DNA from 3 places in the Shewanella sp. KCT genome. Region 2 is predicted to be linked to each of the others. Evidence: predicted binding sites of a transcription regulator. Region 2 holds the regulator's gene; each other region holds the start of a gene.
The links. The regulator MetJ, encoded in region 2, represses methionine synthesis genes. The targets are predictions, from matches to a motif close to TAGACGTCTAGACGTCTA.
Positions count from the first base shown of each region.

Region 1: the regulator MetJ is predicted to act here: its motif matches at 3,112-3,129, upstream of AYI87_RS01640 (cystathionine beta-lyase).
Region 3: the regulator MetJ is predicted to act here: its motif matches at 5,524-5,541, upstream of metE (5-methyltetrahydropteroyltriglutamate--homocysteine S-methyltransferase).

Region 1 covers NZ_LVDJ01000001.1:354,542-361,859, reverse strand. Annotated here, with positions in the region: gene pdsR (proteobacterial dedicated sortase system response regulator) at 196-888, shown strand; gene pdsS (proteobacterial dedicated sortase system histidine kinase) at 891-3,065, shown strand; gene AYI87_RS01640 (cystathionine beta-lyase) at 3,166-4,353, shown strand; gene AYI87_RS01635 (CreA family protein) at 4,452-4,925, opposite strand; gene yegD (molecular chaperone) at 4,993-6,402, opposite strand; gene AYI87_RS01625 (NfeD family protein) at 6,575-7,318, shown strand, end outside.
Region 2 covers NZ_LVDJ01000002.1:260,675-267,992, reverse strand. Annotated here, with positions in the region: gene AYI87_RS04035 (conjugal transfer protein TraF) at 374-1,570, shown strand; gene AYI87_RS04030 (sulfite exporter TauE/SafE family protein) at 1,635-2,375, opposite strand; gene metJ (met regulon transcriptional regulator MetJ) at 2,454-2,768, opposite strand; gene metB (cystathionine gamma-synthase) at 2,993-4,159, shown strand; gene AYI87_RS04015 (bifunctional aspartate kinase/homoserine dehydrogenase II) at 4,179-6,572, shown strand; gene metF (methylenetetrahydrofolate reductase) at 6,837-7,318, shown strand, end outside.
Region 3 covers NZ_LVDJ01000006.1:48,569-55,886, forward strand. Annotated here, with positions in the region: gene AYI87_RS10325 (glutamate synthase-related protein) at 1-1,250, shown strand, start outside; gene AYI87_RS10330 (SEL1-like repeat protein) at 1,472-2,986, shown strand; gene metE (5-methyltetrahydropteroyltriglutamate--homocysteine S-methyltransferase) at 3,134-5,413, opposite strand; partial or broken gene AYI87_RS10340 (LysR substrate-binding domain-containing protein) at 5,614-6,315, shown strand; partial or broken gene AYI87_RS10345 (HDOD domain-containing protein) at 6,314-6,934, opposite strand; gene AYI87_RS10350 (arylesterase) at 7,176-7,318, opposite strand, start outside.

The DNA.
Region 1 (7,318 bases), on a different contig from region 2:
ATTGGTGAATAAGAACCCTGTGGTTCCTGTCGATGAGGTCATTAAACCTGAGTGAAATGGCAAGTCCGGGGTGCAAAAATGACGATGCGCAGACCAAATGTGGCAAGAAAATGGCTTTTACCCCGAGCCACTTTTCTCCCGAATATTTTGCTGTATAGTCACACTCCAGAAACCCTAAGCTGTAATGGATGGATCATGAAGCGTATTGCAATAGTTGAAGATGAGGCGGCTATCCGCGAAAACTACAAAGAGGTGCTGCAGCAGCAAGGCTACTTTGTGCAGGCGTACGCCAACCGCCCCAGCGCCATGGAGGCCTTCAACACGCGTCTGCCTGACTTAGCAATCATCGACATCGGCCTGGAAGATGAGATAGATGGCGGCTTTACCCTGTGCCAGTCACTCAGAGCCATGTCGAACACCCTGCCTATCATCTTTCTGACCGCCAGAGACAGTGACTTCGACACCGTCTGCGGCCTGAGGCTGGGCGCCGACGACTATCTGAGCAAGGATGTCAGCTTCCCCCATCTGATCGCCCGCCTCGCGGCGCTATTTCGACGCTCGGACATCCAAAATGGTGCCAACCCACAAGATGGCATGATAGAACACGGCAACCTGACCATAGATGTCAACCGCATCCAGGTGTACTGGAAGCAGCAGCCTATCGAGCTGACGGTCACCGAGTTTTGGATGGTGCACGCCCTGGCCAAACGCCCAGGCCATGTACGTAGTCGCCAGGCGCTGATGCAGGACGCCAAGATCTATGTGGATGACAGCACCATCACCTCCCACGTGAAGCGGATCCGTAAGAAATTTATCAGCCAAGACCCAGAATTCGATTGCATAGATACCGTCTACGGCATGGGCTACCGCTGGGATACCCAAGACTAAGCATGTTTAATCTGCCCATCGGCCTGCGCACTAAGGTCGCCGTACTCTCGCTGTTCCTGCTCTGCCTGCCCTGGCTTGGCTATCAATATGTGTGGGAGATGGAGAAATACCTGCGCCACGGCCAGGAAAAGACCCTGGAAGGCACCACCCAGGCCCTGGCCACCGCCCTGCATGAACGTCCCAAGCTGTTCGACAAGCAGGCGAGCTTCTTGTCACAGGTGAAGAAGGGGCGGGATCTCTACGCCTATCCCCTAACCGGCCCTATCCATCTGGATGGCAAGCTGGGCGAATGGGCCTCTAACCGCCACCGCGCGGTGACCTATGGCGCCGATCACCAGCTATTCAAGGCCGATGACGGCAAGCCACTCAATATCAGTTTCACCCATATGGTGGGCAAGTATGCCGGCTACCTCTATGGCTATTTCGAGGTGACAGATCCTAAGGTGATCTACCGCGGCACCAACAGCCTGCGCATCGACAACAATGATCACTTGGCCATCGCCACCCTGGCGCCCGACGGCCAGTTCCGCCGTTATATCGTCGCCACCATACGCGACGGCTGGATCAGCGCCTTCGAGCTGCCAGCCGATCCCCGCAAGTCCCAGCCAGTCACCCCAGAGGTGCGCATCCAGGGCAAATGGCTGAAGACAGATAAAGGCTACAATATCGAGCTGAGGATGCCGCTTGAGATGGTGGGCAGCAAGCTGGGCTTTGCCATCGTCGATGTTAACGACAGAAAAGTGCGTAACGTCGAGGCGATCGTCGGCACCTCGGCCACAGATGATGTCACCAAGCTGGGGACGGTTCTGGTGCCTTCGCCGGAGATCGAAAGCATCATCAAGGGGATGAGCCACAACAGCTCGCGGATCTGGGTGGTGGATCGTCACGGCCGGGTACTGGCGAAATCCGGCGACATCTACAGCAGCACCAATGTATGGGCGCAGACGGCAACCGAGCAGACACCGGATACCTTCTGGGGCCGCTTCAAGCAGCAGTTCCTGCACCCGCTCTACTATCGCATTTTGACTACGCCGCCTAAGCATTTCGTCGACTCGCTCAAAGACTCTACCGTGCTGGAGGGTAGCCATATCCGTAAGGCCCTGGCCGGTCAGTTTGGCTCCACCTGGCGCCTCAGCCCAGATGGCAAGGCGGTGATCCTCGCCGCCGCCAGCCCTATCTGGATCGACGATACCGTGATGGGCGTAGTGATCGCCGAGGAGACCACCCACGGCATTCGCACCCTACGCAACAAGGCGCTGGAGAAGCTGTTTAACGTGATCCTGACCGTGATGAGCATGGGCACCCTGGCGCTCTTCTTCTTCGCCTCCAGCATCTCCAGTCGCATTCGTAAGCTAAGGGACGATGCCGAGCAAGCGATCGACAGCCAGGGCCGGATCAGAAAGGCGATTGTCGGCTCTAAGGTGCGCGACGAGATAGGCGATCTCAGCCGCAGTTTCGCCAGCATAGTCGGCCGACTAAGCCAATATACCCACTATCTGGAGAACATGTCGTCGCGCCTCGGTCATGAGCTGCGCACGCCGGTCGCCGTGGTACGCTCGTCACTCGAGCACCTCAACAGCCAGGATCTGCCGCCGCAACACCAGAAGTATGTAGATCGCGCCCACGAAGGGGTGAGCCGCCTCAACATGATCCTCAACAACATGAGCGAGGCCACCCGTCTCGAAGAGGCGCTGACCGACGCCGAGGTGGACAACTTCCCCCTCTCCAAGGTGATCTCAGGTTGTATGCAGGGCTATCAGATGACCTATGCCAATCAGGTATTTGAGCTGGAGATAGACAAAGACCCCATGACCATGCGCGGGGTGCCTGAGTATATCGCCCAGCTGATGGACAAGCTGATCGCCAACGCCATCGAGTTCAGCCAGAGTGATACGCCGATTAAGGTGTCGCTCAAGGCCAAGGGCCGACAGGCACTGCTGAGCGTGAGTAACCTGGGGCCTTCGCTGCCCGCCAACATGGGCGAGCAGATCTTCGAGTCCATGGTGTCTGTGCGCGCCCAGAAGGCACAGGACAAGCCTCACTTGGGGCTGGGGCTCTATATCGCCCGCTTGGTCACCGATTTTCACAAGGGCAGCATACGCGCCGAAAACCTGATGCAGGATGGTCAGGCCACCGGCGTGGTTATCCATATCCGTCTGCCGCTGGAGGCGCAGTAACCTCCACACTAAAAGGGAAAACACTCCAATAAATCTCACTTTCATTTAGCCGTATAGATGTTAAGATGGCTGCATTGAGTTGCCAACACGAGAGTATGGGATGAAAAGAGAGACCAAGATAGTCAGCGTCGGCCGCGACAAGAAGTGGAGCAAGGGAGTGATCAACCCGCCGGTGTTTCGCGCCTCCACCGTGGTGTTCGACACCATAGAGGATATGCGTCATGCCACCAAGAACCGCGCCAACGGCGAGATGTTTTATGGTCGCCGAGGCACCCCAACCCACTTTGCCTTCCAGGCGGCCATCGCCGAGCTCGAAGGCGGCGTAGGCACCGCCCTCTACCCTTCAGGTTCGGCGGCCATCTCAGGCGCCCTGCTCTCCTTCCTCAAGGCGGGTGATCATCTGCTGATGGTCGATACCGCCTATGAACCGACCCGGGATCTGTGCGACAAGCTACTCAAGGGCTTCGGCATAGAGACCACTTACTATGATCCCCTCATAGGTGATGGCATAGAGGCGCTTATCCGCCCCAATACCAAGGTACTGTTTCTCGAATCTCCGGGCTCCATCACGCTAGAAGTGCAGGACGTGCCGACTCTGAGCGCCATCGCCCATCGCCACAACCTGGTGGTCATGCTGGATAACACCTGGGCCTCACCCATCAACTGCCGCCCCTTCGAGCTGGGGGTGGATATTTCAATCCAGGCGGCGACCAAATATATCGTCGGTCACTCGGATGTGATGCTGGGAACCGCCACCGCAAACCAGGCTCATTGGGACCAGCTCAGAGAAAACAGCTACCTCATGGGCCAGTGCACCTCGGCGGATGATATCTATCTCGCCAGTCGCGGCCTGCGCACCCTGGGAGTACGCATGGCCCAGCATGAGAAGAATGGCCTCGAGATCGCCAACTGGCTGGCCACACGCCCAGAGGTGGATCATCTGCGCCACCCCGCCTTTGCCTCCTGCCCCGGGCATGAGTTCTTCAAGCGAGATTTCAGCGCCTCTAACGGCCTCTTCTCCTTCGTGCTCAAACGCGGCAACATCAAGGCGATCACTGCCTTCGTCGAAGGCATGCATCACTTCAAGATGGGCTTCTCCTGGGGCGGCTACGAGAGCCTGATCTTGGGCGTATTTGGCATCGACAAGCTGCGCACCGCCACCCAGTGGGACAACAGCAAGCCGCTGATCCGCCTGCATGTGGGCCTGGAAAATCCTGAAGATCTCATCAAAGATCTTGAGGCCGGCTTCGCCCGCTACAACGCGGTATTGGATGGCCAGAGCGACTAGCGCCTCGCCTGAATAAGCGTGGGGATTAACCATAAAAAACGCCGTCAGATGACGGCGTTTTCTTTGTTTTGATTACCTGCAGGTTTTTCCGATTCACGCTAGTGAGTCGCAGGCGCTTGCCAGGCCTGGGTACCATACAGGGGCACGGTTGACAGGCTGTGCTTATGGCTGCCATCTGTCTCCTTGGTGGAGTATGAGAGATAGATCAGCGTCTGGCTGTCGGCGTCATAGATGCGTCTCACCTTGAGGGATTTGAACAAGATACTCAGTGAGGCCTTAAACACCACCTCGCCGCCGTGGCTCTTGTCGATATTGGCGAGATCCGCAGGCAAAATCGGTCCGGTCTGACGGCAGGCGATCCCCATATCCGACGGATCGGCAAAGTCCAGATTCGCCTCGATACGACTGATATGACAGGTCACGCCGGGGATCTTAGGATCTTGCCTGGCCTCGATGATCACATCCTTGGTGGTAAAGACCCCCAGGCTCACCTTGCCTACATCATCGCCGCAGCCCGCCAGCAGGCTTGTTGCTGCGACAAACATGATTCCAATCCAAGCTTTCATCTTCATTCCTTTTTGCCTTGTTGTCTCGTTGTTTTGTGGTCTTATTGCCTTAACGCCCTAACACCTTATTGCGTTAGCCAAAAACCTTTTGCGCCCAGCGGGTTAGTCCGGCGGTCACACTGCCAAAGTGGTCACCGACCACTATCTCAGTCTCAGGATACATCTGGGCAATCTTCTGGTAAATCGCCGGGCTCTTGGCCGTACCGCCAGTGACATAGATAATATCGGCCTGCGCCTTATCTGTTGCCTTATCTGTTGCCTTATCTGTTGCCTTATCTGTTGCCTTAGCCATCGCCTCCGCCATTAAGGCTTGGATCAAGCCCACAGGCTGAGCGATCGCATCAACGAAGCCTTGCTGATCGACTTCGGCTGTCAGCGCCGCATCGACATAGTCCAGACTCGATTGAGTGGCCACATTATCTGACAGGGCAATTTTCGCCCCCTCGGCGCTGCGGACCAATCGATAGCCGAGCTGATCACGCTGCACCTTGAGCAGGCGCGACAGCAGATCCGAGCGCTCGGCATCCTTGATCAGTTCCTCGATCATCTTGCGGGTCGTCAGGCTGGCAAAGTCACGCTGTGCGCTAATATCGTTAACCGCAACCGCATTCCAAAAGGGTTGGCTTGGCACAGGCAGGCCATTGACCATCTGAGACCCCAGCCCAAGGTGAGGCATGAAAGCCTTCATCGCCAAGGCGATATCCAGATCGTTACCGCCAATACGCTGGCCGCTGTGACCCAGAAAATCCTCGCTGCGATCCGCCTTAGCGATATGAGAGGGCCCCATCTTTACCACAGAGCAGTCTGTGGTGCCGCCGCCCACATCCACCACCAACACTGTCTTGTCCTGGCTCAGACTGGCCTCGAAATCCATACCCGCCGCCAGGGGCTCGAACAGGAAACTTACCTCGATAAAACCGGCCCGTTTGGCCGCCAGCGCCAGGATGGCTTCGGCCTGACGGTTGCTCTCCTCGCCGCCTATCCCCTGAAAGTTGACCGGGCGACCGATCACCGCATGGGTGGCTCTTCCCTTAGCCCCCAACTGCTTATCCGCCAAGCTCTTGATATGCATCATCATCAGGGTGACGATATCTTCAAACAGGGCTATTTGATCCGCTCGCAGACCGGTTGCGCCCAGGAAAGACTTGGGCGAGCGCACATAGAAGCCCTCTTCGGGCATCTCAAGATAATGGGCCACCGCCTGCTCACCGACAAACACCGCCTGCTCATCGCCGTCGAGATCCAGCGCCTGACGGGCATGACGGGCACGGCTCAACTGCGCCGAGCGTAGCTTGGCATAATCAGCCTTCAATTCACCAGCTAGCTGCTGATAGACGGCCTCGGCAATCAACTCTCGGTCGAAAGCATATAGGGTCGATACCAGGTAGTGAGAATCCCCCGCCAAGGGCAGCAGCTGCACCCTTTCACCATCCATAATACCGACGGCGCAGTTGGCGCTGCCATAATCGAATCCAACAAACATGCAAAGCGCTCCCGCCCATGAAAAAGCCGAGCAAAATAACACACTCAGCATAAAAGACAAGCGGCCGACTCAAATACCTACCACCCAAGCACCGACAAAAGCGCCCGCCAATGCCGACGCAAATATCGCCCATGGGAAATCGACTAAACTTAAAGGGATATTGGGAGTCGTTATGCACTGTTTAAACCGACGTTCACTGAGTGTTATCCTCCTGCTCTTGCTAATCGCGCTGAGCCTGGGTAAGAGCGTGTCGGCCGCAGAGGAAAACAGTGAGTCCGCGCGGCAAACCACGCCCCAATCCATCCCCCTGCTGCAATTTAGCGGCGCCATAGGCCCTGCCATAGGCGAATACCTAAGTGAGGAGATAGACCACGCCAATCGCCTGCCGATTGAGCAGCGACCCGAGCTTATCATGATAGTGCTAGATACCCCCGGGGGGCTGGTCACCAGTCTCAGAAGCATCAATCAGGCGATCCTCGCCTCCAAGATCCCAATCGCCTGTCTGGTAGCCCCGCCAGGCGCCAGGGCGATGAGCGCCGGCACCTATATGCTCTATGCATGTCATATCGCCGCCATGGCCCCCGCCACCACGCTAGGCGCGGCCACGCCAGTGCAGCTTGGAATGCCCTCGTCACCCCAGGACTCTGGTTCGGGTTCGGGTTCTGGGTCTGATCCCAAAGAATCTGGCTCCCAGGATAGAGCAGCACAAAAGGATGGTGCTGGTCAGTCTACTCCCGAGTCAACGCCAAAGGACAACAAGGATGCCATGGCCCACAAGGTGCTCAACGATGCGGTGGCCTATATTCGCTCACTGGCTAACCTGAGAGGCCGGAACGTCGAGTTTGCCGAGCGCGCCGTTATCGATGCCGCCACCCTCACCTCAGATGAGGCACTGGCCCAAAATGTGATCGACCTG
Region 2 (7,318 bases):
CATGAATAAAAATCTAATGGACATTGTGTAATGCAATGAAATTTAATGTTTTTTGTTTTTTGGTTTTTGCTTTATTGTGATCTTGCTCTCGAATAAAAAGTACCCGGTTAGATCACACTTTGTTATTTTAGCTCTCTCTAAATAGGTATTTTTGCTTGTTTTCGTATTGCAAATGGGCCTGTTTTGACGGGCTGGGCGGTTAACCGAATCGGCAGGTTTCAATCTGGGTGAGACGGAGTGGCAAAATAATTTAAAAAAAAAAGTATCTGATCGACCTGTTTCGAGAGCACTTTTTAGCCGTCTTAGTCTATCTTTAAAGACGACTCGGGTAGATTCCCGAGCGAAAACAAAAATAATGAACGGGGTGAATGAGATGAAATACCTTAGCTTGGTCATCGCAGTGTTATTGTCTGCTAGTGCCTCACTGGCATCTGCCGCCTCTCTCTACAACGAGGCCCGTAGTGATGCCATGGGCGGAACCGGGGTCGCGGCCTCTAACCGCGAAGGTGCCGCCTTTATCAATCCCGCTCTGTTAGCCATTCATGCCCCCAAATATTCCGGCGGCGCCGTGATGTTGCCCGTGCTGGGTGCCGAGGCCGCCAACATCGATAATCTGACCGACAAGTTTGACGCCCTACAGGCCTCCTATGACGGTCTGGAGGCGGCTATCAATGCCAGCGACGTCACTGGGATCACCAATTACCGCGACATGTTGGTCGCCGATCTTAAGTCCCTCGATGGTGAGAATGCCTATGGCAGCGTGGGGCTAGGTTTTTCAGTGGTTCTGCCCACCAAGCGCATGCCTATGTCGATCTTTTACAAGACCTATATCGATGCGGTCAGCGTGGCGGTGATCGAGGACAGCGACATAGATGCCCTGACCAATCTCGACCCTAACAATCCGCCTGCGGTTACCGATCTGGATTCGCAGGGGGCCGTGGTTGCCGGTGCCATCTCAGATCTTGGGGTGGCCCTCAGCTTCCCGCTGTCGATCGTCAATATGCCGGTCGCCGTCGGTATCTCGCCTAAGCTGCAGCGTATCGACACCTATAACTATGTGGTCAGTGCCAACAACTTCGACGCCGATGATTTCGACGACAACAAGTACCGCAACGACGATACCGTGGCAAACCTGGATATCGGCGTGGCGATTCAGCCACTCGATCGTATGACCATAGGCCTGTCGGGACGTAACCTGGTGAGCCAGAAACTGGACACCGTCGAGGCGATGGGGCGCAAGTTTACCTACCGTGTCGAGGCCCTCTATACCTTAGGTGTGGCCTATGATTGGGATAACTTCAGCCTGACCACGGATGTGGATCTTAATGGTCATAAGCGATTCGATGAGATAGGCGAGACCCAGTATTGGCGTCTGGGCGGTGAGATGAGGGCGACCGATTGGCTGGCCCTGCGTGTCGGCTATCGCCACGACATGAAAGATACCAGTAGCAACCTCTATACCCTGGGCACAGGCTTTACCATAGGCCGCTCCTTTAATCTGGATCTCACCGGCCTGGTGGGCACAGATGACGCCGTGGGCGGGGTGATTCAGACTTCCTATCATTTCTAGGGATAGGTTTTTTAGAAACAAGAAGGCCGGCTATGATGCCGGCCTTCTCTTTATCCTAGAGGAGTTACAGCAGGGTGCTTAAGGACTTAGCGGCCAGCAGGATGGCGCTCAGGCTACAGAGTACCAGCGTCATGATACGGGTCTTGTTCTTGTCTATGCGCCCCACCAGGCGATTGGCGATCAGGTAACCCAGCAGCACAGAGGGGAGCAGCAGCGCCGAGCAGTAGAAGTGATGCAGGGTCAGCAGACCCGTGAGCCCCAGAATCACTATGGCGATAGTGGAGCTGAAGATGAAGAAGGCCGACAGGGCCGCGCGAAACTGCTTGGCATCCTTACCCGAGAGCAGTATGGCCAGCGGCGGTCCGCCGATGGCGGCGATGTTGCCGAAGATCCCCGAGATCACCCCGGCGATAAACAGGCTGCGGCGGTTAACCACCAGGTTGAGTCGCATCAGGCTCAGCAGTACGGCGATGGCCACGATAATGGCGATAGTCATGCCGAGCACGTCCTGGGGAGCGACCATGAGCAGGCCGGCGCCGATCAGTCCGCCGGGGATGCGTCCCAGCAAGGCATATTGCAGGCCGTTGAATTCCAGGGCGCCACGCTCACGGATCAGTGTCAGCAGGGCGATAGAGAAGCCCATCAGGATCACCGGCGCAGGCACCAGTGACGGCTCGATAAGATAGAGCAGCGGTGCGGCGACGACCGCCATGCCGAAACCGATTAGGCTCTGGGTGAGGGCGCCGACGAAGACGATAAGCGAGGCTAGCGCCAGAATATGGGGATCGAGCGGAAGTGCAGGCACTGCAATGTTCCAGACTAAGGTTGAAAACTAAAAGAGGGACCGCCTAGCGATCCCTCTATCGATTCGTGTGTGAGTGGATCACTCCATCTCTTCCCACTCTATGCCCATCTCGGTCATCAGACGTTTGACTTCGGCCGGGATGCTATCTGGCTTGTCTTTAGACAGGTCATCGTCTTGGGGGAGTGGCTGACCGGTGTAGGCGTGCAGGAAGGCCTCGCACAGCAGCTCGCTGTTAGTGGCGTGACGCAAGTTGTTGACCTGGCGCCGGGTGCGCTCGTCGGTTAACACCTTAAGCACCTTAAGAGGAATAGAGACAGTGATCTTCTTTACCTGCTCATTCTTCTTACCATGTTCAGCATAGGGGCTGATATAATCGCCATTCCACTCAGTCATTGACTCACCTGTAAATTCTAAAATTCGGTGCAGATTTTAAACCCTTACAAATTACAGTCAAATTATTGCCTCGAATTTTTGGCAAATGCAAATAGATTTCTAAATGTTTGGACGTCTAAACGTCCAAAAGTTGTTGACGCTCACTACCGGCTTAGGTACATTTAGACGTCCAGACATCTCTTTTGTCCGAGGTGCCTGCCCAGATCCATATTGAGGAGTTGAAGATGACAGCGCGTAAACTAGCCACCGCCGCCGTACGACGAGGCATAGAGTCAGACACTCAGCACGGTGCCGTGGTGCCGCCTATCTATCTGTCGACAAACTACTCGTTTGAAGGGCATCAACAGCCGCGGGCATTCGATTACAGCCGTTCCGGCAACCCGACCCGCTCCATTCTCGGCGATGCGATTGCCGAACTGGAACAAGGGGCGACCGGCGTGGTGACCTGTACCGGCATGGCCGCCATCACACTGGTGACCAGCCTGCTAGGCCCAGAAGATCTGCTGGTGGTGCCTCACGATTGCTATGGCGGCAGCTATCGCCTATTCACCAACCTGGCCAAGAAGGGCGCCTTTAAGCTCTTGGTGGTGGATCAAACCGATGATGCCGCGCTTGAGCAGGCGCTGAGCCAGTCACCCAAGATGGTGTGGCTGGAGACTCCCTCTAACCCGTTGCTGCGAGTCGTCGATATCGAGGCCATCGCCCAGGCGAGCCACAAGGTGGGCGCTCAGGTGGTGGTGGACAACACCTTCCTTTCTCCTGTGTTACAACAGCCACTGCAGCTGGGCGCCGATATCGTGGTGCACTCGACCACCAAATATATCAATGGTCACAGTGATGTGGTGGGCGGCGCCGTGGTGGCCAAAGACCCTGAGGTGGGCGAGCTGCTGCACTGGTGGTCAAATACCCTAGGTTTGACCGGGTCGGCCTTCGACAGCTACCTGACCCTGAGGGGGCTGAGAACCCTGGCGGTGCGCATTCGTGAACACCAAGCCAACGCTCAGAAGGTATTGGCACTGCTTTGTGACCACAAGGCGGTGGAAAAAGTGTATTATCCGGGGCTTGCCGAGCATCCAGGCCATGAAATTGCGGCCAGACAGCAGAAGGGCTTCGGCGCTATGCTGAGTTTTGAGCTAAAAGGTGGCGAATCGGCACTCGTTGCCTTTTTAGATGCGTTACAATACTTCTCGGTAGCCGAGAGTCTGGGAGGCGTAGAGAGTCTGGTGGCGGTTCCCGCGACCATGACCCACAGAGCCATGGACCCAGAGGCGCGCCGTGAGGCGGGCGTGAAAGATACCCTGATCCGTTTGTCAGTGGGCATAGAAGATGGCGAGGATCTGGTGGCCGATATTCTTGCGGGTTTAGAAGCGGCTATCGCGGTAAGTAGTTAAAGGGTTTGAGGAGCAGATAATGACACGATGTCATTTGCATAAGTTTGGTGGTTCTAGTTTAGCGGATGCAGATTGTTACCGCCGCGTCGCCCACATTTTACTGACCCATGGCCACAGCGATGATCTTATCGTGGTGTCGGCCGCGGGCAAGAGTACCAATTTCCTATATCGCCTGCTGGAGCTGTGCGACACAGATCAGCTGTGGCAGGAAGAGTTACAGGTGCTGGTGAGTTACCAGCAGAACCTGATCGAGCAGCTGCTCTCCAACGAGCAGGCCCGTAGCCTGAGAGAGCGACTGGCCACCGACAAGTCGCAGCTGACCAGCCTGTTGTCGCTCGATGAGCTAAACGATTATCAACGCAACCAGGTAGTAAGTTTCGGCGAGCGCTGGTCTTCTCGTCTGCTGGCGGCTCTGCTGCGCGAGTCTGGCGTGGCGGCGACCGATGTCGATGCCCGCACCCTACTGGTCGCCGATGAAGGCGCCGTGCCGCAGATCCGCCTTGGCGAGTCACGCCAGAAGGTGCAGGCGCTGCTCGAGGCTCATCCCCAGGAGCGTCTGGTGATCACCGGCTTTATCTGCGCCAACGAGCAGGGCGACACCCTACTGCTGGGCCGTAACGGCTCAGATTTTAGCGCCACTTTACTGGCCAGTTTGGCGGATATCGAACGTGTCACCATCTGGACAGATGTGGAAGGCGTATTTAACGCCGATCCTAACCGAATTAACGATGCCAAGCTGCTCAAGAGCATGTCGCTCACCGAGGCGAACCGTCTGGCGCACCTTGGCTCTCCTGTGCTGCATAACCGCACTTTGCAGCCACTGTTCGACACCGAAGTGAGCCTGGCGGTGCGTTCAAGCTATGCGCCCCATACAGATTTTACCCTGATCGCCCCTAAGAGCTCGTCGGCCAGTGCCCCAGTGGTGACCAGCCTCTCCAGCGTCAGTCTGTTTAGCCTGACCATAGGGGTTGAGCTGCCGCAGTTGCTGGCCTGTTTTGCCCAGGCTGGCCTGACGCCACTGGCCTATTGGTCGTTGGCCCACGGCCGCGCCGAGCTGGCCTTTACCCATGAAAATCAGAAGCAGGCCCAGGCGATCTTCGAGGCCAAGCGCAGCGAGCTGGGAATCGATGAGTTACAGCTGCGCGACGATCTCGGCCTGGTGGCCCTGGTAAGCGCCGATGCCAGCCTCTATCGCCGCGGTTTCTCGCGTCTGCTGAGCCGTGAGGCCCATCCTCTGTGTAACGATGGCTTGAGTCTGGTGACTCTGGTGCCTAAGGCGCAGGTAAACCTGTTGACCCAGAAGGTGCACAGACGCTGCGCCGGTCCGCGCAAGCGTATCGGTGTCTTGCTGCTGGGCATAGGCAACATAGGCGAAGCTTGGATCGATCTCTTCAAGCGTGCCCGCCCCGTGCTCAATAAAGAGCTTGAAGTCAGCGTCGAGCTGGTGGGACTCTTGAGTTCCAAGAAAGCGCTGCTGAGCGAGACAGATATTGACTTAAGCAGCTGGCAACAGGCCTTCGAGGAGCGTGGTACTGGCTGGCAGTACACCCATCTGTTCGAGCAGTTACAGGCGTTAAATTGCGATGAGTTGATCGCCCTGGATATCAGTGCCAGCGCCGATCTCACCCTGCAATATCCAGAGTTTTTTGCCCGGGGCATTCATATCGTCAGCGCCAACAAGCTGGCGGGTTCTGGGCCGCTGGCCTTCTATCAGGAGCTGAAACAGCAGCTGGGCAATCGTCGTCTGTTTTGGCGTTATAACGCCAGCTGTGGTGCGGGCCTGCCGGTGCAACATGCGCTGAACGATCTGCATAACAGCGGCGATAGCATAGAGGCGGTCGGCGGCATCTTCTCTGGCACCCTGTGCTGGCTGTTCGAGCACTATGACGCCAAGAAACCCTTCTCCGAGCTGGTGCTGGAGGCTAAGGGGCTGGGCATTACCGAGCCAGATCCCCGCGACGACCTCTCCGGCCGGGACATGCAGCGCAAGTTGCTGATCTTGGCCCGTGAGATAGGTTACGACATTGAGCTGGACGATATCGAGCTGGAGTCTCTGGTGCCGACTACGCTGGCCGAGATCCCGTTGGATGATTTCATCAAACGTATGGCCGAGCTCGATGGCGAGATGTTGCAGCAGTATCAGGCTGCTGCCGAGCAGAACAAGGTGCTCAGGTATGTGGCGTCATTGGATTCAGACCAGGGCCTGCTCAAGGCCAAGGTGGGGATCCAGTGGGTCGATAGGAGCCACCCGTATGCCAATCTGACGCCGGGCGATAATGTCTTCGTGATCCGCAGCGATTTCTATCAGGACAATCCGCTGATCATACGTGGTCCGGGTGCCGGGCGCGAGGTGACGGCTGCCGCGGTGCAGTCGGATCTGGCGCAGATCTGCCGGGATCTCCTGCAAGAGTGATTCAAAGGGTCGATGCGTGCATCGGCCTTTTTTATAGCTTTTTCTCTTCTTCTTTATATCTCTCTTTCAGTGTATTTCGCCGGATGAATTGGTGAGATAGGCCTGCCTGTGTCTGCCGTTTCACTTTCGGACTATCTTATAAACAGATTGTTTTTTAATGAGGCAATTTTTGGGCTTGACATCACTCTGAGTTTCTCTAGTATATGGACATATAGACGTCCAAACGTCTAAAATATTTTTTGCTCTAGGTCTGAGGGAATTAAGATGGCTTTTCATCACGCACAACACGCCAATTCATTGAATCAAAGCTTGTCTGAGCTTAATGGTGATATCAATGTGTCATTTGAGTTTTTCCCGCCGGCCACCCCCGAGATGGAAACCATTCTGTGGAACTCCATCAGACGCCTGGAGCCGCTTAAGCCTAAGTTTGTCTCGGTAACCTATGGTGCTAATTCTGGCGTGCGCGATCGTACCCATGGGGTGATCGAACGTATTCAGAAGGAGACAGATCTGGTGGCGGCGCCCCATCTGACCCTGGTCGATGCCAGCGATGAAGAGCTGGTCGAGCTGGCGAAGCATTACTGGAACTCGGGTATACGCGACATCGTTGCGCTTCGTGGCGATCTGCCCGCGGGCAGCCCTAAGCCGACCCGTTTTGCCAACGACCTGGTGCGCCTACTCAAATCTGTGGCCGACTTCGATATCTCGGTGGCGGCCTATCCTGAGGTGCACCCGGATGCGCCCAA
Region 3 (7,318 bases), on a different contig from region 2:
CTCCCAAAGCGGTCGCCACCAAAGAGGAGCCCGGCGTCGAGTTGATCCATCAGCTCGCCAGAGATGGACTCAAGACACTCGGCCATCATGGCCCCATGGTCGCCATGGGGGTGCCCAGATATCAGCTGCCCAGCTGGGATGAGATTCAGATCATGACTGCCCAGATGGCCAACAAGCCCCTGTTCGAAGACGAGGCCATCGACACCGAGCTAGTAATAGGCCCTGAGGCAAGAAAGCCCCTGAGGCTGAAGATCCCATTACTGGTGTCAGACATGAGCTTCGGCGCCCTATCGGAAGAGGCCAAGGTCGCCCTGGCCAAGGGGGCCGAACTTGCGGGTACCGGGATCTGCTCCGGCGAGGGCGGTATGTTGCCCGAGGAGCAGGCGGCCAACTCACGTTACTTCTACGAGCTGGCCAGTGCCCAGTTTGGCTATCAGGAAGCCTTGATGGCCAAGATACAGGCGTTTCACTTCAAGGGCGGCCAAGGCGCCAAGACAGGCACAGGCGGACATCTGCCGGGCAGCAAGAACCAGGGGAAAATAGCTGAGATCCGCGGCATTCCAGCGGGCCAAGATGCCATCTCGCCGCCCAGGTTTAGGGAGCTCAACTCTGTGGCCGACTTTAAACGCTTCGCCGATAGGGTACGTGAACTCAGCGGCGGCGTGCCTATCGGCTTTAAGCTGAGCGCCAACCATATCGAGCGGGACATTCAGTTTGCCCTCGATGCCAGCGCCGACTACATCATACTCGACGGCCGTGGTGGCGGCACCGGCGCCGCGCCGCAGATCTTTCGCGACCACATCAGTGTGCCCACCATCCCCGCCCTGGCACGCGCCCGCCGCTACCTGGATCAGCAGGAGGCCAGCGGCCGGGTGACGCTCATCATCACAGGCGGCCTGAGGCTACCCATGGACTTCGTCAAGGCGATGGCGCTAGGTGCCGACGGCGTTGCCCTGGCCAACAGTGCCATGCAGGCGATCGGCTGCGTCGCCGCCCGCATCTGCAACACCAACAACTGCCCCGCCGGTATCGCCACCCAAAATGCCGACCTGCGCCAACGCCTCAATATCGACAAGTCGGCGCAGCAGCTGGCCAACTTTCTGGGCGCCTCCACCGAGCTGATGCAGGTGATGGCCAGGGCCTGTGGCCATCACAGCCTGCAGGACTTTACCCTGGACGATATCGCCACCTGGCACAGCGAGATGGCAAGGCTCTCCGGCGTCTCCTACGCAGGCGTGACGCCAATTTAACGTGACAGGTTACACTCACCTGCCCGCCTCCCCCAGCCGTCCCCTTCGGGCGCGGGCGGGCGCTCAACTCTATTAAGAGCGAAACAATAAGACAAACGCCACACCAGTAAAGACTTGTTTAACAAGATAAATGGGTGCACACTTGCCAGCGATTTAGGACAATCCATCGCCTAAGGCCAAAAGCCACCTCAATTCAGCCATAGATAATGTGAAGGATCACAATGCAAGTCGTTATTTTCTCGATAATCTTAGCCCTACTCTTTATCAGCCTGCTGCTGGTCTACCTAAACTGGCGCGGCAAACAGCCCATCGAAGTCACCGGCGGCCCAGATGAGGTGATTTTTCTCGCCAACCAACTACTGCACAGCGGTCGAGAGGCCCAGGCCCTCGATTATCTGGAGCGCGCAGCCGCCATGGGGATGGCGCACGCGGCGCAGTTCCTGGGTGAACTCTACAGCCTCGAAGATCATCATCTGTATGATTTAGACAAGGCCAATCATTGGTTTCAACAAGCGGCCGAGCTGGATGAGCAATTTGCCCAGATTCAACGCCAGATGCTCAAGTTGAAGGTTCATCCAAGCCAAAAAGGTGGCAGTCACGAACTGGAAGCCATACTGAAACCTGGCGCCGATCAGGGCAACAGCCAGCATCAAGGCGAACTGGGCAGACTCTATCAGGAGAGCCCACTGCTCGACCCAGACGGCAGCAAGGCGCTGCACTATCTCGAGCTTGCGGCCGAGGCGGGTGATGCTGAAGCGCAATACCATCTGGCCAAAGTGCTGCTGGAACCGCGCCATGGCAAGCCGGATCCCATCAGGGCCAGAGCCCTGCTCACGGCCATTGCCAACAGCGAACCACTGGCCAAGAGCCAACTGGCGCAGATGCTGCTTAGGGGAGAAGGTGGCCCGGCCGAACCCCGTGAGGCCGAGCGCCTGATGCGCGAGGAAGCAGAGGACAACGAGTTTGCCCTCATCGAGCTGGCGCACCTCTATCAGGAAGGTAAACATCTGCCTAAGGACATCGATAAGGCTGAGGAGTGCCTAAGACAGGCCGTGGCCAAGGAAAACAACAGTGCCACCTACCAGCTGGGGGAGCTACTGCTCAAACATAAACGCGCCAACAAAAGTCACCTTGAGGCGATCGCCCTGCTCACGCCATTGGCCCAGCAGTGGATGACAGACGCCCTCTTCCTTTTGGGTCAGGCTCACGAAGAGGGGCTTGGCACCCGTCGACATCTTCCCACGGCCCTGGCTTACTATCGTTTGGCGGCGACCGATCCCGCGCCCTATCATCTTGAGCGGGTCGAGACATTAAGTGCCAAGATGGGCAGCTATGAGAAGGAGCAAGCCGAGAGCCTGTATCAAGCATTTCTCGCCGAGCACCCCATAGAGAAATCTCAGCAGGCCTGCATAGATCTGACCCATGGCCTGCGCCTGCTCCATGAAGATGACAGAGGCCGACGCCATCCGAGAGAGGCCATTAGCTTCTTGGAGCGCGCCGCACTCGCCGGCGAGAATCTGGCATTTGAGCCGCTGCATAAGGCCTGCGCAGAGCTGAGCCAGAGGGTCGATGCCGCCGTCTGGGCACAGATAGCCCTGGAAGATCAGTTCTATTTTCTGCCCACGGGTGAGATGGAGAGCAGCTTAGCCAGCCTCAAGCAAGGCTTTAGCGAGTCAGAGCAGGCGCTGTTTGAGCAGCGCTTACAAGAACGGCAAGAGTCACTCACAGGTCACTAGGCTTTCACCAGCACTAGTCGCTAAGTTCAAACGCACTAAACCCCAAAAAAGCGCTAAGCCCAAAAGCACTAGCCCCAAAATATAAGCCCAAAAAAGGGTGGCCAGTAAGCTGGTCACCCTTAGTCTAAAAACGGGAATTAAAAGAGACTAACCCAGGCGGCGTCTTAGCTCCTTGGTCGCCTTCACCATGTTTTGCAACGCAGGCTCCACCTCATCCCAGGTGCGCGTCTTGAGGCCACAGTCTGGGTTCACCCACAGCTGTCCCACAGGGATCTTGGTCGCCGCCTTCTCAATCAATGCCACCATCTGCTCCACAGTCGGAATATTCGGGCTGTGGATGTCATACACACCCGGGCCTATCTCGTTGGGATACTCGAAGTCCTCGAAGGCATTGAGCAGCTCCATGTGCGAGCGCGAGGTCTCTATGGTGATCACATCGGCGTCCATGGCGGCGATGGCATCTATGGTAGCGTTGAACTCGCTGTAGCACATATGGGTGTGGATCTGGGTCTCATCCTCGGCGCCCGCCGCGCTCAGCTTGAAGGCGGCCACCGCCCAGTCGAGGTAATGCTGCCAGTCACTGGCCTTTAGTGGCAGGCCTTCACGAAACGCCGGTTCATCTATCTGTATGATGCCGATACCCGCCGCCTGCAGGTCAGCCACCTCGTCACGGATCGCCAGGGCAAGCTGATTGGCGATCTGCTCGCGGCCGATATCCTCGCGGGCGAAGGACCAATGCAGTATGGTGACCGGGCCGGTCAACATCCCCTTTACCGGCCTGTCGGTCAGGCTCTGGGCGAAGCTCGCCCAGGCAAGCGTCATCGGCTGACGACGTGAGACATCGCCATAGATTAGCGGCGGCTTGACGCAGCGTGAGCCGTAGCTCTGCACCCAGGCAAACTGGGTAAAGCCTACCCCGTCGAGCTGCTCGCCAAAATACTCCACCATGTCGTTGCGCTCCGCCTCGCCATGGACCAGGACATCGATCCCCAACTTGAGCTGACGCGCTATGCTGTCGCGGGTTACCGCCTCGAGCTGCGCCACATAGGCCTGCTCGGTCAGCTCACCCTTACGCCAGCGACTGCGCAGGCCGCGAATGGCCGGCGTCTGCGGGAAAGAGCCGATGGTGGTGGTGGGTAGCAGCGGCAGACGAAAACGGGCCTGTTGCTTTAGGCGGCGCTCGCCAAAACCGCTAGGACGATTGAAATCCTCAGGCGTTAAGGCCTTGAGTCTCGCCTGTACCTCAGGGTTGGCCGCCTGCTCTCGGGCCTGACGTCTCGCCTCACAGCGCGCCACTATCGCCTGGGCTGCCTCGCTCTGTGGGGTAAGCAACAAGGTGCGCAGCGCGGCCAGCTCGTCGAGTTTCTGCTTGGCAAAGCTGAGTTGATTGGCGAGCTCTGGCGCCAGCTCGGTTTCGCTCTCCAGATCCACGGGCACGTGTAAGAGCGAACAGGAAGGCGCCAGCCAGACACGCTCTCCAAGATCTGCCACCACAGCGCGCAGCCGCTCGGCCAAGATGTCGAGATCCGCCGCCCACACGTTGCGGCCGTTGATCACCCCAAGGCTGAGCACCTGCGTAGGCTTAAGGCTGGCGCCAAACAAAGTGAGCTGCTCGGCATCGCTCACCTGATCCAGATGCAGGCCATCGACTACGAGATCCTTAATTAACTCATGATGATGGGCCACAGAGCCATAGTAACTGGCCAGCAGCAGCTTAACCCCCTGGCCACTGAGTTCCCTGTATGCCGGCACGAAGGCCGCCAGCCAGTCATCATCTAGTTCCAGCGCCAAGATAGGCTCGTCGAGCTGCACCCAGGTCACGCCCTGGTCGGCAAATCGCGCCAGAATGGCCTGGTAGGCCTCGACCAGCGCGGGCAGCAGGCTCAGTTTATCGAAGGGCTCGCCCTCGCACTTGGCAAGATAGAGGTAGCTGACCGGGCCAAGCAATACCGGCTTAGGCTGATGCCCCAGGGATTTAGCCTCGTCCACCTCGTCGAACAGCTGCTCATAAGCTATTTCGAAGCGCTGACCCGCCGTGAGCTCGGGCACTATGTAGTGATAGTTGGTGTTGAAGTATTTCTTCATCTGGGCGGCACGGCTCGCCTCCCCCGTGGGCGCGCGGCCACGGGCCACTCGAAACAGGGTATCGAGATCCACCTGCTCGCCGCTGCGATGGCGCGCCGGGATGGCATTAATGGTAGCGCTCAGGGTGAGCACCTGATCGTAGAAGGCAAAGTCCCCAACCGGCACTTGCTTCACCCCCGCCGCCTGCTGCCACTGCCAATGGGTTCTGCGCAGTTCACTGGCGACCGATTGCAGCTGCGACTGGTCTATCTCACCACGCCAATATTTTTCCAGGGCAAATTTGAGTTCCCGTTGACGGCCGATACGGGGAAAGCCTAATGAAGCGATATCTAGAGTTTGCATATTGTATACCTTTTGCATTAAGATGAGCGAAATTCATGGTTAGCGCCCTTCGCTGTCATCGCAATACAGGTTTGAGAACTGAAATTGCACAACAAACTAAAATAGGCGTCTGGACGTCTAGAAGTTTATTGTGCTAGTCTGTTGTCTCGCAATCGAATTGATTTCACGAGCAACATGAGCCAAATTCATGTGAGGTAAAAATGATAGAGCTTAGGCATTTACGTACATTGGTCGCCCTGAAAGAGAGCGGCAGTCTCGCGGGCGCAGCCAAGAAGCGCTTTGTCACCCAGTCGGCCTTATCCCACCAGATCAAGGAACTGGAGACCCGCATCAACTCGGCGATTTTCGTGCGTAAGAGTAAACCCCTCTCCTTTACCCAAGAGGGCGCTAGGTTGCTCAATCTGGCCGAGGAGATCTTGCCTAAGGTGATAGAAACCGAAATCGATCTCAAGAATGGCCTGGGCAGCGAGGCGAGAGATCTCTTTGTGGGTATCGAATGCCACAGCTGTTTTCGTTGGCTGATGCCGGTGATCGAGCAGTTTAATGCCAGCTTTCCTCACACCAACTTGGAGCTGTCGAGCCGCCACCTGTTCGACTCGCTGACCGCGCTCAAGCAGGGACAGCTGGATGTGGTACTCACCTCAGACCCTATTCCCGACCATGATATCGCCTATCAGCACCTGTTCGATTTCGAGGTAAAACTCCTGGTCGCCGCGGATCATCCGCTGGCCGAGCTCCCCTATGTCACGGCGGCGCAGCTTAGGGATCAGACCCTGCTCACCTACCCAGTGCCACTAGACAGGCTGGATATCTATCGCCACTTCATGGAGCCGGCGGGCGTGCCGGTTGCTAAACAGATCCGCTGCGATCTCACCGCCATGTTGCTGCAACGCATCGCATGTCTTCTCTGAGTTCCTCATCCAACCCTAATGACTCGAACGCCTCAAGGGTCAGCGTCTGCTTCTGATTATCGATCAGCGACTTGATGATAGAGAGCGGGAACGACTGCTCCGACTCGGCATTCAGGTAGGCAAAGGCCGTCAGGGCGATGATCTCGCCAAATACGCTAAACAGCGCCAGGGTCTGTACCTCATCGGGATTGATGTTCACCCCTTCCATATGATGCAAGCTATCCACGGCGTCGGTAGCGATGCTCTCGGTGAGCGCCCAGTAGCCGTATACCAGCTTCTTGTAGGGCTGTGGCAACTCGTCGAGACGCTCCTTGAGGTAGAAGGTGAAGGCATAACGGTAGATATTGACTTGGCCCAGGCGCACCAGGGCATCTTTCAATGAACGGTTCTTCGATGACACGCTGGCGTTAGCCGCCGAGTTGCTGCGCCATAGCAGATGCGCCGCCAACGCGGGATCGGAAGAGACTATATCGATCACATTGCGGATATCGCCATCGGCAATAATGGCTTTCTTCAGCGGGATCAGAATACCCCGTCGTCCGATAACCTGTTCTTCATTGGCAATAATTGCGCGTACTTGAGTGAATACCTGATGCTCAAGATCTGTCATGAGAAGTTATTAACCTGATTTATTATTGGCACGGCGCCATTTGTTATCCGAGAATTTACCCATAAAACGACTGTCTGGGTCAAGTCGATTTGGGGTAAAAACGGACATTAACCTAAATAAATTCATCTTGCCACTCACGCCTGAGCTTTCAGCCTACTATGGACGAAAGATAAACGACAAAATTCCGCCACTTAACCAAGGGATGACGTCCGTTGTTCGGCTACTGCCAGGGCCATTTTAGCTATAAGGCACCTGCCTGTTGCAGACGCTGGTATAGGTGCTCGGCGAGACGACGATAGCCTTCATCGTTGAGGTGAATCGCATCAGATTTTACTTCTGATAATTTTAGCAGTTCTGTCAGAAAATCCTCAATAAATAGCGGCT